One region of the Microbacterium sp. HA-8 genome, then DNA from elsewhere that is predicted to be linked to it. Evidence: predicted binding sites of a transcription regulator. Region 1 holds the regulator's gene; each other region holds the start of a gene.
What was found. The regulator LexA, encoded in region 1, represses DNA repair genes until DNA is damaged. The targets are predictions, from matches to a motif close to TCGAACANNTGTTCGA.
Positions count from the first base shown of each region.

Region 1 (4,451 bases):
CCTGCAGGATGTGCTGCAGCACCTCGTTCGAGCCGTTCGCAGCCCACATCTGGTCACGGGTGAGGCCGTGACCCAGGTAGTCCGCGAAAGCCTCGCGCAGTGTCACGAACTCGCGGTCGGGGTACCGGTTCACCTCGCGCAGGGCGACAGCGATGCCGTCGAGGATGTCGTCGGCGACCTCCTGCGGAACCGGATGCGTGTTCTCGTTGACGTTCAACGCGATGGGAACGGCAGCCTGAGGAGCTCCGTAGGGCCGCTGCCCGCGCAGGTCGTCGCGGAGCGGAAGGTCATCGAGGGATGCAGTCACCCGATCAATCGTAGAGCGCACCCGCCGCGCCCCGACGAGTCAGGAGGCGTACGTGACGGGTCAGGATGCGTACTCCGCGGGGAGGGAGAGCACCTGGCCAGCGCGCAGGGTCGAGGTGTCGAGCGCGTTGAGCCGCGAGATCGCGTCGACGACGTCGCGCGGGTCGGCGCCGGGTGCCACGCGCTGAGCGAGCGACCAGAGAGAATCGCCGGGCAGGACGGTGACGGCGGTGAAGGCCGTCTCCTCGGCGCCCGCGTCGCGTGAGGCGAGAGCGGAGCCGCCGCTGATGACACCGAACGAGAGCACGGCCGCGAGCGGAATCGCGACGACGGCGGCGAGGACGCGCCGGCCCCGTGTCGTCAGACGAAGGCGCGTGTTCGGTGTCGTGATCGTTGCGGCGGTCATGGTGTCCTCCTGGGGCGTGTGCCGTGTGTGGTGCCGGGAGCGCGGGGACGAGGATTCGAAGACTCCGTCCCGACGTCCGCATCCGGACCTCGGCCGGGAGGTCCGGATGCGTACGTGCGTTCCGAAGTTATCTTCGATATCGCCTCAGGTCAAGCTGTTCTTCGAACTTCGTCACCGCGATGCACCCGACACGCTCGAAAAAATGTGCCGAAGACTCCCGCGGATCGGATAGCCTGCAAACGGCTCCGACGAGCGCGGACACAGTCCAGTAGGGGCCACCGACATTCGAAGCCGACAACGGCGGGAGGAGAGTCCGATGGCACTCGAGAACGAGGTCACCGACGGCGGAGCGGAAGCCGCGCCGGCCCCCGAGGCGAAGCCGCGCACACGCCGGCGCAAGAGCCTCAGCGACAAGCAGATGGCGATCCTCGAGGTCATCCAGCGCGCCGTCCAGGCGCACGGATACCCGCCCAGCATGCGGGAGATCGGCGATGCCGTCGGGCTGCGCTCGCTCTCCAGCGTCACCCACCAGCTCAACCAGCTCGAACTCTCCGGCTATCTGCGGCGCGATTCCGGCAAGACCCGTGCCATCGAGGTCCTGATCGACCTGCCCGGCGTCGCCGCCGAGAATCCCGCCGACGCGGCTCCGCCGATGGGCGATGCCGCCCTCGTGCCGCTCGTGGGGCGGATCGCCGCCGGCGTGCCGATCACGGCCGATCAGCAGGTCGAGGAGATCTTCCCGCTCCCTCGGCAGCTTGTCGGCAAGGGCGAACTGTTCATGCTGCGGGTGTCGGGTGACTCCATGCTCGACGCCGCCATCTGCGACGGCGACTGGGTCGTCATCCGCTCGCAGAGCACCGCCGAGAACGGCGACATCGTCGCCGCCATGCTCGACAGCGAGGCGACGGTCAAGACCTTCCGCCGCCGCGACGGCCACACCTGGCTCCTGCCGCGCAACTCCGCCTTCGAGCCGATCCTCGGCGACCATGCCACCGTGCTCGGCAAAGTCGTGGCGGTCCTTCGAGCTGTCTGAGTCCCGGTCGACGGCGACTGTGCCGAACACTCCCCGCGTAGCCTGAGACCATGCCGACCCTGCCCTACGGATCCTGGCCGTCGCCGATCGAGGCTGCGGAGGTGGCGGCCTCGTCACCGCGCATCGACGGTGCCCGCTTCGTGGGCGAGGACATCTGGTGGAGCGAGTCGCTGCCCGGTGAACGCGGCCGCACCGCGATCCTCAGCGTGGGCATCGGCGGCGGCGACACAGCGCCCGAGGTCCTGCTTCCGGCGCCCTGGAGCGTGCGTTCCCGGGTGCACGAATACGGGGGCGGCGCCTGGGCGGTGACCGACGAGGGATCGCTCGTGTTCGTGGAGCATTCCGACCAGCGCGTCTGGCGCATGGCGCCGGGCACCGAGCCCGAGCCGCTCACCCCCGCCGACACGGGAGCGCGCTTCGGCGATCTCGTCTGCAGCGGAGATCGCCTGCTCGCCGTGCGTGAGACCCACGACGACGGCGCGGCCGCCCCGCTGCGCGACATCGTCTCCATCGCCCTCGACGGCTCCGGCATCCACGTGCTCGCCGCCGGACGCGGCTTCTACGCGGCGCCCGCGCCGAGCCCGGATGGCCGGCTGCTCGCGTACGTCGCCTGGGATCATCCCGACATGCCGTGGGACCGCACGGATCTGCAGATCGTCCCCCTCGGCGCCACGACGACGCACGCACCGAGGACGATCGCCGGTGGGCCCGGCGTGTCGGCGCTTCAGCCCGAGTGGTCCGGCGGCGCGCTGCTCTACGCCTCCGACGCGAGCGGGCGCTGGCAGCTCGAGCGGCGGCGCGCCGACGGCGACGAGCCGGGCGACGAGCAGCAGCTCACCTCGGGTGACGCCGACACCGGCGGGCCGCTCTGGAACCTCGGCGCCCGCTGGTACGCCCCCCTCGCGGACGGGCGCATCCTGGCGGTGCGCACCCACGGACGCGACACCCTCACGATCCGTGCGGCCGACGGCACGGGCGAGCGCGTGCTGGACGTGCCGATCTCGGCGCAGATCCTCGTACGCGACGTGCGGGGTGCCCGCGCGCTCGTGACGGGCGCGGGTGCGAGCGCCCCGATGGGGCTCTGGCTCGTGGATGTCGACGACCCGGGCGCAACCCGCGCTGTCCGCGGGGGCGCACTCCCGCGTGACGAAGCGTGGTACCCGCGGGCCCGCGCGATGACCTTCACGGGTCCGTCCGGTCCTGTGCATGCGTTCGACTACCCGCCCACCAACCCGGGGACGCACGCGCCCGAGGGCGAGCGGGCTCCGTACGTCGTCACCGTGCACGGCGGCCCGACTGCGCATGTGGCGGGCGAAGTGAGCCCCGCGGTCGCCTATCTCACCAGTCGCGGCATCGGCGTTCTCGACGTGAACTACGGCGGATCCACCGGGTACGGCCGCGCCTACCGGGAGCGTCTGAAGGGGCAGTGGGGCATCGTCGACGTGCAGGATGTCGTGGCCGCGGCCTCGGGACTGGCCGACGCCGGCCTCGCCGATCGGGCGCGGACGGCCATCAAGGGCGGGTCGGCAGGCGGGTGGACGGTGCTGGCAGCACTCACCGGTTCCGACGCGTTCGCGGCCGGGATCAGCCGATACGGCGTGGGCGATCTCCGCGCCCTCGCCGCGGACACGCACGACTTCGAGGCGCGGTACCTGGACGGCCTCGTCGGGCCGCTGCCGGAGGCCGAGCAGATCTACATCGAGCGCTCGCCGCTGTCGCACATGGACGGCCTGAGCGCGCCGGTCCTCCTGCTACAGGGCGCGGAAGACCGCGTCGTGCCACCGGCGCAGGCCGAAGCGCTCCGCGATGCGCTGGCCGCCGGCGGCATCCCGCACGCCCTTGTGATATATCCGGACGAGGCTCACGGCTTCCGCCAGGCGGCGACGATCGTGCACGCGCTCGAGAGCGAGCTCAGCTTCCTCGGACAGGTCTTCGACTTCGAAACGCCCGGCGTTCCGACGCTTCCGCTCGAGCGCTGACCCGGCGCTTCGACGGGCTCGACGACCGCGCTCAGCGCAGGAACGGAGCGAGATCGGCCGCCAGACGCTCCGAGACGTGCGCGTGCAGCGCCGTGCCGCCCTCTTCGTGCGCCTCCGACAGGATCAGGCCGGAGTCGTGCGCCGCCGAGACGAGGTCTCCGCGGTCGTACGGCACGAGAGCGCGCACCTCGACCGCCGGCAGCGGCAGCGCCGCCTCGACGACCGATCTCAGCTCGCCGACGCCCTCGCCGGTGCGAGACGACACGAACAGCGCTTCGGGCTCGAGGCCACGCAGCAGGAGCCGGTCGTCGTCACCGAGCAGATCGGCCTTGTTGAACACGACGATCTCGCGCGAACCCCGTGCCCCGACATCCGCCATCACATCGCGCACCGTCGCGAGCTGCCCCGCCGGATCCGGGTGCGAACCGTCGACGACGTGCACGACGACATCGGCGCCCGCGACCTCCTCGAGGGTCGAGCGGAACGCCTCGACCAGCTGGTGCGGCAGGTTGCGCACGAACCCGACGGTGTCGGTCAGCGTGTACACCCGGCCATCGGGCGTCTCGGACCGGCGCACGGTCGCGTCGAGAGTCGCGAAGAGCGCGTTCTCGACGAGCACGCCCGCGCTGGTGAGCCGATTCAGCAGGCTCGACTTGCCGGCGTTGGTGTATCCGGCGATCGCGACGGAGGGGATCGTGTGGCGCTTGCGCTCGGCGCGCTTGGCCTC
Region 1 is NZ_CP162025.1:1,561,249-1,565,699, reverse strand. Features, by position in the region: gene AB2L57_RS07440 (histidinol-phosphate transaminase) at 1-307, opposite strand, end outside; gene AB2L57_RS07435 (LysM peptidoglycan-binding domain-containing protein) at 368-712, opposite strand; gene lexA (transcriptional repressor LexA) at 1,029-1,745, shown strand; gene AB2L57_RS07425 (prolyl oligopeptidase family serine peptidase) at 1,796-3,724, shown strand; gene hflX (GTPase HflX) at 3,756-4,451, opposite strand, start outside.

Region 2 (4,451 bases), 770 kb from region 1:
CGCTGCCGCGACGACGCCGGGCACCGGGGCGCCCGCATCGACGACGAGGACGACCGCGGCGACCGCGAGGGCGGCCAGCGCGAAGACAGGCAGGCTGAGCAGCCCCGCGAGGACGAGCGCCCCGGTGAGCGTCGTCTCGCGCAGCCCGAAGACGACGAACCGTCGCGGATCCAGCGGATCCTCGACTCCCGTCAGAGCCCCCGCGAGGAGGAAGGCGAGAAACAGCGAGAAGCCTCCGCCGACGAGGACGATCCGAAGATCCGCGACCGAGTGCTCGGCCGTGACGGTGAGACCCCAGCATCCCCCTGCCGTGAGCAGGATGACCACAAACACGCCGGCCACGGACCGGACGATGTGTCGGCGATCACCGCGGAAGGCGCCCAGCAGCAGGGCGAGCCTCAGCCGGAGAACGTGTGCAACCACTCCAGGCCTTCCGCGTCGTCGATACCGCCCGACAGCTCGACGAACCGCTGCTCCAGGGTGAGTTCGCCTCGCACCTCGGCGACCGTACCCTCCGCCAGCAGCCGACCACCGACGATCACGGCGACGCGATCGCAGACGCGTTCGACCAGCGCCATGCCGTGGCTCGAGAGGACGACGGTGCCGCCGCCCTCGACGTACGCCCGCAGGATGTCGAGGATCACCTCGGAGGAGACCGGATCGACCGCTTCGAAAGGCTCATCGAGCACGAGGACGCGGGGTGAATGGATGAGCGCACCCGCGAGCATGACCTTCTTCGTCATGCCCGCCGAGTAGTCCGAGACCGTGCGCCCGAGCGAGTCCGTCAGGTCGAAGGCCCGTGCCAGATCCGCGATGCGGCGATGCACGACGGCGGGGGCGAGCCCGCGCAGCACGCCGTAGTAGTAGAGAAGCTGACGTCCGGTCAGTCGGTCGAAGGTGCGCAACCTGTCGGGCAGGACCCCCATCATCTTCTTCGCACGAACCGGTTCGCGCGCGGCATCCACACCGCAGACCGACACGGTGCCCGCGTCGGGACGCAGGAGGCCCGCCATCATCGACAGCGTCGTGGTCTTGCCTGCGCCGTTCGGCCCGACGAGCCCATAGAAGGAGCCGGCGGGGATCTCGAGATCGAGCCCGTCGACCGCGGGCAGGCCGCCGAAGACCTTGCCGACTCCGCGCAGCAGGAGTGCGGAGGTTTCCGGAGCTTCGGGGATGAGGGCGTCGAGGCTCTCGGGCTCTGCCTCAGCCTCGTCGGGTTCCGCTGCCGCAGCATGCGCGGGCGACGCCTCGTCGGATTGCGCTGCGCCGGCCTCGTCGGATTGCGCGGGCGAAGCCGTGACGACAGGCGGCTCCGTCTCGCCCTCGGGTCCCGCTGCATCGTCCTCGAGCTCCGCTGCATCGTCCTCGGGCTCGGACGCGGGGTCCGTCAGATCCGGCAACGGGGGACGCGGGGGCAGAGGTGGCGGCGGCGGCACCACGAACACGGGCGGAGCTACGGGAAGAGGCGGAGGCGGGCCTGGCGCTGCGAACGTGCCGATCTCGGGACCCTGGACGCCTTGCCCCGACGATTGCGCGGAGTCGTCGACTTTCGACTCGGACACGGGTGGCGCCGGCCTCTGGGCGCCGGGCTTCGTGCCGCCTGCAGCCGAACGAGCAGCGGGCCGTGTGGCCGGACGTTTTTTCGTGGGCGTCGTCTTCGTCGTCGGACGTGGTGCCGAAGGCTCCACGGCGCTCTCGGATGCTGATGCCGAGGACTCAGCCGCGCGCTGCGCCGCGGTCTTGCGTGGCGCACGCGGCCGCGGCGCGCGCGGCTTGGGCGTCGTCGCCTTCTGCTCGGCCTCCTCGACGCCCGAGGAGGCGACCTTGGACTGCCCCTCGGCAGCCTCAGTATTCGCGGGGCGGCTCGCCTCGCGGTCCGCATCGCCGGAGGCGTCGTCGAGCGGTTCCCGCGGGGCTGGCGTCGAGGCGGTCACCGGTCCAACGTATCAACCATCCCCGACACCCACGGCGGCGCGACCGCGCATGTCGCAACCCTGCGCCGATGGGTCACGAAAAGGCAACGACGGGGCCGTGCCCTGTGTCTTCCCAGGTGCTCTCGCTACCATGGGGACGGCACAACGGAGTGTCGCATCGATGAATCGATGGTGAACACAGCGACTACTCCCAGGAGCATCATGACTCGACAGATCGTCATCCTCGCAGCCGGTATGGGCTCGCGACTGGGTCGCAGCCTGCCCAAGCCGCTCACCGAGCTCAGCGACGGCCGCAGCATCATGCAGCAGCAGCACGACAACATCCATGCCGCGTTCGGCCGTGAGGCACGCATCACAACGGTCGTCGGCTATCGCGCCGAGACGATCGTCGACGCTTTCCCCGACGCGGATTACGTGCACAACGACCGATACGACCAGACCAACACCTCGAAGTCGCTGCTGCGCGCCCTCAAGGCCACGGGCCGCGGCGGAGTGCTGTGGATGAACGGGGACGTCGTCTTCGACCCTCGAGTTCTGGGCCGCGCGATCGACCTGATCGAGCGCGATCAGTCGTTCGTGACCGTCAACACCGCCAAGGTGAGCGACGAAGAAGTCAAGTACACGGTCGACCCCGAGGGGTACATCGCCGAGCTCTCCAAGACCGTCAAAGGCGGAATCGGCGAGGCCGTCGGCATCAACTACATCTCGAGCCGGGACAAGAAGGCGCTGATCCACCAGCTCGGCCGGGTCGATGACCAGGACTACTTCGAGCGCGGTCTCGAGCTCGCCATCATCGAGAACGGGCTGCTGCTCGAGCCCCTCGACATCTCGGATCTCTACGCCGTCGAGGTCGACTTCGCCGAGGACCTCGAGCGGGCGAATCTCTTCGTCTGACACCGACGCTGCCGTCCTCGCGCAGGTCGCGAGGGAGATGAGAGAAGTCTCACCAAGAATCTCGCCGCGGGGCGTCAGAAGCACATATCTTCGACGGTCAATGTCGGAGCCTGCGCGTAGCGTTCGAGTATGAACACCACGCCGGGCGGCGACGCACACGACGACAACGTCGATCGTGTCGACGCTGTCGCGGCGGCCCTTGCGGCGAAGTACGCGGCCGCGGTGGCAGCGATCGCTGCGGCCGAGGCTCAGGCGATGAGCGTGCTCGCCGAGGCGCAGGCGGTCGGGTTGGAGCGGGTGGCGGAGATCCCCCGCAGCGCGGGCCGCGAAGCCGAACTCCCGTTGCGGGCGCTCGCCGCGGAGCTGGGTGCGTGTGCGCGGCAACCCGATCGTTCGGTGCAGCGGCGGATGAACGACGCCCACACCCTCGTGACGCGCTTCGCGGCATCGTTCGAGGCGCTGGCCGCGGGTGTCGTGTCGGTGGGGCATGTGCGGGCGATCGTCGAGCACGGGGTGAAACTCACCGACCCGGAGGTGCGCGCCGCGTTCGAAGCCGAGGCGCTGGAGCGGGCCGCGTCCACCACACCCGGGCGGCTCGGACCGCAACTGGCGCGCCTGGTCGAGCAGGTGCAGCCGACGACGTTCGCGGAGCGGCATCAGGTCGCGCGCAAGAGCGGCGGGGTGTGGGTGCGGGACGTCGAAGACGGAATGAGCGAACTCCTCCTCCGGGGCCCGGCGGTACCGGTGCACGGCATCCACGACATGATCACCCACATCGCCCGCGACGTCCTCAACACCGCACACGCCGCCCAAACCGCGGACGCGGCCGAAGCCGCGGACGCCGCCGAGGTCGAGGGCGAGGACGCCGCCGAGGCCGAGGGTGACGGAGTCCCGGTGGATTCTCGGACCCTGGATCAGGTGCGTGCCGACGTGCTCATGGAGATGGTCCTCACCCACCGCATCGACCCCCAGACCGGTGAAGGGCTCGGCGACGGACACGGCGGACTCGCCTCCATCCGCGCAACCGTCAACGTCACCGTCCCCGCCCTCGCACTCGCCGGCGTGACCGATGACCCCGCAGAGCTCGTCGGACGCACCCCGATTGACCTCGACACCGCGAGGATCCTCGCCGCCTCGGTACCCGGATGGGAACGCGTACTCGCCGACCCCATCACCGGCGGAGTCCTCGCCGTCGACAGATACACAAGATCCGCAGACCTCACCCGACATCTGAGGGTGAGGGATCCGCACTGCAGATTCCCGGGCTGCCGCATGCCCACCCATCGGTGCGATATGGATCATGGTGAGGATTTTGCCCTCGGCGGAGCCACCGACCACAGAAACCTCTGCGCGCTCTGTCGACGACATCACACTCTGAAGGGTGAGACGCCCTGGCGGGTGAAACACCACCCGGGCGGGGTGATCGAGTGGATATCACCCGGCGGACTCCACTACACAGACACCCCACCACCGGTCACCATCGGATTCATGCCCGACGTACAGGACGCACCCTTCTGACGCGAGCACTCCGCGATCGAGGCACGCGCCTATCTGACACGAGCAGTCCGCGGGTCGAGGCACGCACGCTTCAGGCCTGTGCGCCACCCCGCTGTCCGTTACCCG
Region 2 is NZ_CP162025.1:2,329,012-2,333,462, reverse strand. Features, by position in the region: gene AB2L57_RS11155 (hypothetical protein) at 1-423, opposite strand, end outside; gene AB2L57_RS11150 (ABC transporter ATP-binding protein) at 399-1,400, opposite strand; gene AB2L57_RS11145 (NTP transferase domain-containing protein) at 2,136-2,828, shown strand; gene AB2L57_RS11140 (DUF222 domain-containing protein) at 2,958-4,346, shown strand; gene AB2L57_RS11135 (DUF3145 domain-containing protein) at 4,445-4,451, opposite strand, start outside.
Region 2: a site for LexA is predicted at 2,907-2,922, ahead of AB2L57_RS11140 (DUF222 domain-containing protein). Genes of this name have one in related genera too.

Region 3 (4,451 bases), 740 kb from region 1:
GGGCCCGGGCGACCGGCGAATCGCCGAGTCCCTCGACGGATACGGCAGGGCGAAGAAGGTCGCGATCGTCACCAAGACCGACGCGGCGGGCCGCGACCAGATCACCGAGCGATTGCTCGAGGTCGATGCCCTCCGCGAGGACTGGGCGGCCGTCATCCCGCTCTCTGCGCTGACCGACGATCAGCTCGACGTGCTCTCCGACGAGCTGCTCGCGCTCATGCCCCCGGGTCCGGCCCTGTACGAGGCGGGTGTCGTGACCGACGAGTCGATCGAGGACCGCATCGCCGAGATCATCCGCGAATCCGCTCTCGAGGGTGTGCGAGACGAGCTGCCGCACTCCATCGCGGTGACGATCTCGGACATGGCACCGCGCGAGGATTCGGACCTGACCGATATCTGGGCGGACCTGGTCGTCGAGCGCGACAGTCAGAAGGCGATCATCATCGGCCACCGTGGTTCGCGGCTGCGGGATGTCGGGGCTCGTGCCCGCGCGCAGATCGAGCCGCTCGTGGGCACGCGTGTCTTCCTGAGCCTGCACGTGCGCGTCGCGAAGGAGTGGCAGCGCGACCCCAAGCAACTGCGGCGCCTCGGGTTCTAGGGTCGGCCGGTCGGTCGGGTTCGAACCCCTACTTGCGAACGGATGCGATTGAACCGTCAGGTCGGCTTCGACTCGCCGGGTGGAGCCGTGCAGATGTTTCGGCTGCGGACCGGGTGAAGTACTTCCTTCGAAGCGGGGACTTCCTTTTCCCTCCTGCACCGCGCCTTCCGCGGAGAGCTGTAGCCCACCTATGCAGCGAGCGGCGGGCGGCCGAGGCTCCCCGGCCGCCCGCATCGGGAATCAGTCGACCTTCGTCCAGTCGCCGCAGTGCTTCGACATGAAGTCCTGTCCGTCGCCCGAGCGGTAGATCGACCAAGAGCAGGTGTCGGTCGACGACGTCGCACGGCATGTGCCGGGCTCCAGCCGACTCGCGCTCGTACGCGCCTTCGGCGGGGTTGGTGCGGCGCTGGGCGTCGTCGTCGGGCGTGCTGTCGAGTGTGCTGTCGGACATGATCATGCTCTTTCGTCGGGCCTGACGCGATGCCGCTGTGCGCCACCGGCGGATGGCCAGTCGCGCAGTTGATCATGGGGCTCCGACATCGCCCGCGATTCACGTGCGTCTGACGACCCGGTCGAGCAGTCTCGTCTTCGAGGCGGTGGCGGCGCGCCAGGTGGGTCGGCCTTCGATCCAGGTGGGGGCGAGCACTTCGGGGACGCCGTGGTTCATGCGGATGCGCCAGCCGTGGTGGTCGAGGTGGCGGTGGTGGTACCAGCACAGCAGGACGCCGTTGTCGGTGTGAGTCGGGCCGCCCCGGGAGTGTTCGGTGACGTGGTGGATTTCGCACCAGCCCGCCGGTACCCCGCATCCGGGGATGATGCAGCCGCCGTCTCGGAGGGCGATGGCGCGGCGTTGGTGGCGGTTGAAGATGCGTTCTTCGGTGCCGATCTTGCGGATGCGTCCGTTGTGGCCGAGCATGACGCGTTGGATGACGCCGGCGCAGCCGGCGTGCTGTGCGGCGGCGCGTGAGACGGGTTCGTCGGCGCCTTCGACGTGCGCCCACCCGTTCTGGGTGAGGAGGTCTTCGGCGCGCACCGAGACGACCAGCGTTGGGGCGGCGCCGCCGATCGTCGGAAGGAGCCTGCTGGACGCGGCGACGGTGAGGACGGTCGCCAGGGCGTCGTGCATCTTCTGCGCACGGGTCCGCCCATCCGTCCCGTCATCAGGGGTGATCTCGTCGGAGGGCCGGAACATCACCGACCCCTCACCGTCGCGCACGCGTGGCGAGGTGATCGCGTCGAAGGCGAACTGCAGTTGTGCGGCGATCTCGGGCAGCATTGCGCCGCGGATCGGCACCACGCCATCGGTGGTGCGGCCCAACGTGAGGCCCCGCAGGCGGAGTGCCCGTGCTTCGCGGGGCTCCGCGCCGTCCTGATCGAGTGCCGCGCACCACACCTGCGCCTGCACGCGGAGTTGATCCGCAGTCGCCGGGGGAGCGGCAGCCGGTCCCTCACCGCGCGCTTCCGCAGCCAGCACGGCGTCTGCCATCCGCACGTCATCGAGCGGGACCCGGTCCGACATTGCATCCAACGGCCCGGCGACAGCGAGCAGTCCGTCCAGCCCGATGGTGCCGTCCATCAGCGTCGCGCGGATCGCGGGGAGCAGGGGTGGCAGGGGGTCGCCGTTGAACGCCTCCCGCACCCGCACCGGCTTCGCCCCCCGCTGCAGCCGCCCCACGGTCGCCGGTGCCAGGCGCGTGGTGCGCTGGACGAGCTCGCTCACGTCATGGCACCCGTATCGGGACGTCATCCGCAGTTCCCGGTCGCGCTGCACCGACCGGCGGGCCACCTCGCCCGTCGCCTCGACGAGGACGGCATCCGTCACCCTCTGGAGCTCGGCAGCCAGAGCGAGCGCACGCATGATCTGGTCATCGGACGCGTGAAGCACACCACCCTCGCCGAGGGCGGATCGCACCCGGTCGCGTACGGGCTCGATGACCTCTTGGAGGTGTTCGAGCAGTGCGTCCATACCCACAATTCTGCCGGGGGCCACCGACATTCGAACCCCGGATTACCCCAGTCCAGAAGAGAAATCCCGAAGAACATCCGATCAACGTCGCTGCTGATTCAGTGACTCTGCCGAGCTCTTCACCGGCTGGATCTACGACGCAGAAGCGCTCCCGCGCCCCTATGACTCGTCGTTCGCCGGGCTCTCACGCGCCATAGAGTTCACCGCGGCCGCCGGCCGCCCCGTCACTCTCAAGCTCGACGTCATCCGCACGATCGGCAACGACGCCGTGCACAAGGAGGCCCCCGTACCGATCGACCGTGCGCTGTCCTCGCTCGAGCAGCTCCATCAGGTGCTGCTGTGGCTCGCGCACTCCTACGGCGATCGGGATTCGCGCCGCCCGCGTGAGATCCCTCCCTCGTTCCTCCGCCGCTCGCGGGCGTCGTCATCCGCGCGCGCCGACCTCGAACGTCTTCAGGCGCAGAACGAGGCGAAGGACCGAGAGCTCTACATCGATCTGCTCCTGAACGAGGCGGGGCGGAAGCTCGACGAGAAGCGCGACCGCGAATGGCCGGTCTCCGGCATGCCGACGCCCTGGAGCGCGAGTTCGGACAGCGTCCGCTCATCTATGCCATCAACGGCTACGAGCACTGGCTCTGGGACGGGCAAGACGCGCACAGCGATCGCGCTGGTCGACGTGATGCAGCGTGCCAACTGGGCCAAGCGCGTGCTTTTCCTCGCCGATCGTACCGCCCTGGTCCGTCAAGCAGCGCACGCGTTCAAGATGCATCTGACCGACAGCGCCACCATGAACCTGATCGACGACAACGACACCGAAGGACGCGTCACAACACCTCCCGGCTGTTCGAGCTCGAGGACGGCGTGCCGACCGACGCATTCGAACTCGATGAAGCGATCACGGGCGGTTATCTCCTGCCACCCGTCGCCCGGCCGATCGAGCGCGGCTTCATGACCCGCCCGCAACAGCCCGCATCGCCGAGCGGATCACGACGGCGCCCTCGCCGTAGGTTGCATCCGCCGCGTCCTGCAGGGTTCCGTCGTCCCAGACGACATCCACCCACAGCCATCCGTTCTCGGGGTACGAGGCGAGCAGGCTGTCGCCGAGCAGTGCAGGCAGAGCATCCTGCATATCCGCCACCTCGGCGTCGTCCGCTGTTCCCGGTTCGCCGCCCGTCGGATCCGCCGGTGCCATCGGGTCGTACAGGGCGAGCATCACCGGATCGCCGGTCACCGCGAACGACGACCCGTCGTACCTGCCCTGCACGGCGTAGGCGCCCCACGTCACATCGCCCGACGTCTCCCACCCCTCGATCCCGTCCCACGACCACCCCTCGACCGGGATGCCGCTGCACTGCGGCGGGTAAGACTCGGCGATCGGGCCGAGGCACAGCTCGGCCGCGCCCCCGACATCCATCACGGTGCCCTGTGCCATCACCTCGCCGGCGGGCGGCGACGGCGCGTCCCACACGACCGCTCCGCCCGGAGAAGCTGTCGCACAGCCGACGAGCAGGAGAACGAATGCGGTGGCCAGGGCGCCGGCGGCGAGGAAACGGCTCATACCCGGGAGTGTCAGGGCGCGCGGGATCGTCTCACGTCGACGCATCCCTGCTACCATCGGTCCCATGCGTTTGCGCGGGCTTCTCCTCCTTAGCCGCCGCGACGAGGCTTCGATCTAGGGCCTTTCTCGTCGCGGAGCTTGTCGTTGGCCCCCACCAGTTCGATCAGAGAAGCGACGACATCATGGAGAACACCCAGAAGACCTCGGGGATGCCGGTGCACAAGTACCGCCCCTATCACGAGCAGATCCGCGTCGATCTGCCCGACCGCACCTGGCCGAGCACGCGGATCACGCAGGCGCCACGCTGGTGCGCCGTCGACCTGCGCGAC
Region 3 is NZ_CP162025.1:2,303,154-2,307,604, forward strand. Features, by position in the region: gene era (GTPase Era) at 1-598, shown strand, start outside; gene AB2L57_RS11010 (HNH endonuclease signature motif containing protein) at 1,149-2,564, opposite strand; gene AB2L57_RS11015 (DEAD/DEAH box helicase family protein) at 2,833-3,516, shown strand; gene AB2L57_RS11020 (hypothetical protein) at 3,511-4,122, opposite strand; gene leuA (2-isopropylmalate synthase) at 4,305-4,451, shown strand, end outside.
Region 3: a site for LexA is predicted at 2,634-2,649, ahead of AB2L57_RS11010 (HNH endonuclease signature motif containing protein). Genes of this name have one in related genera too.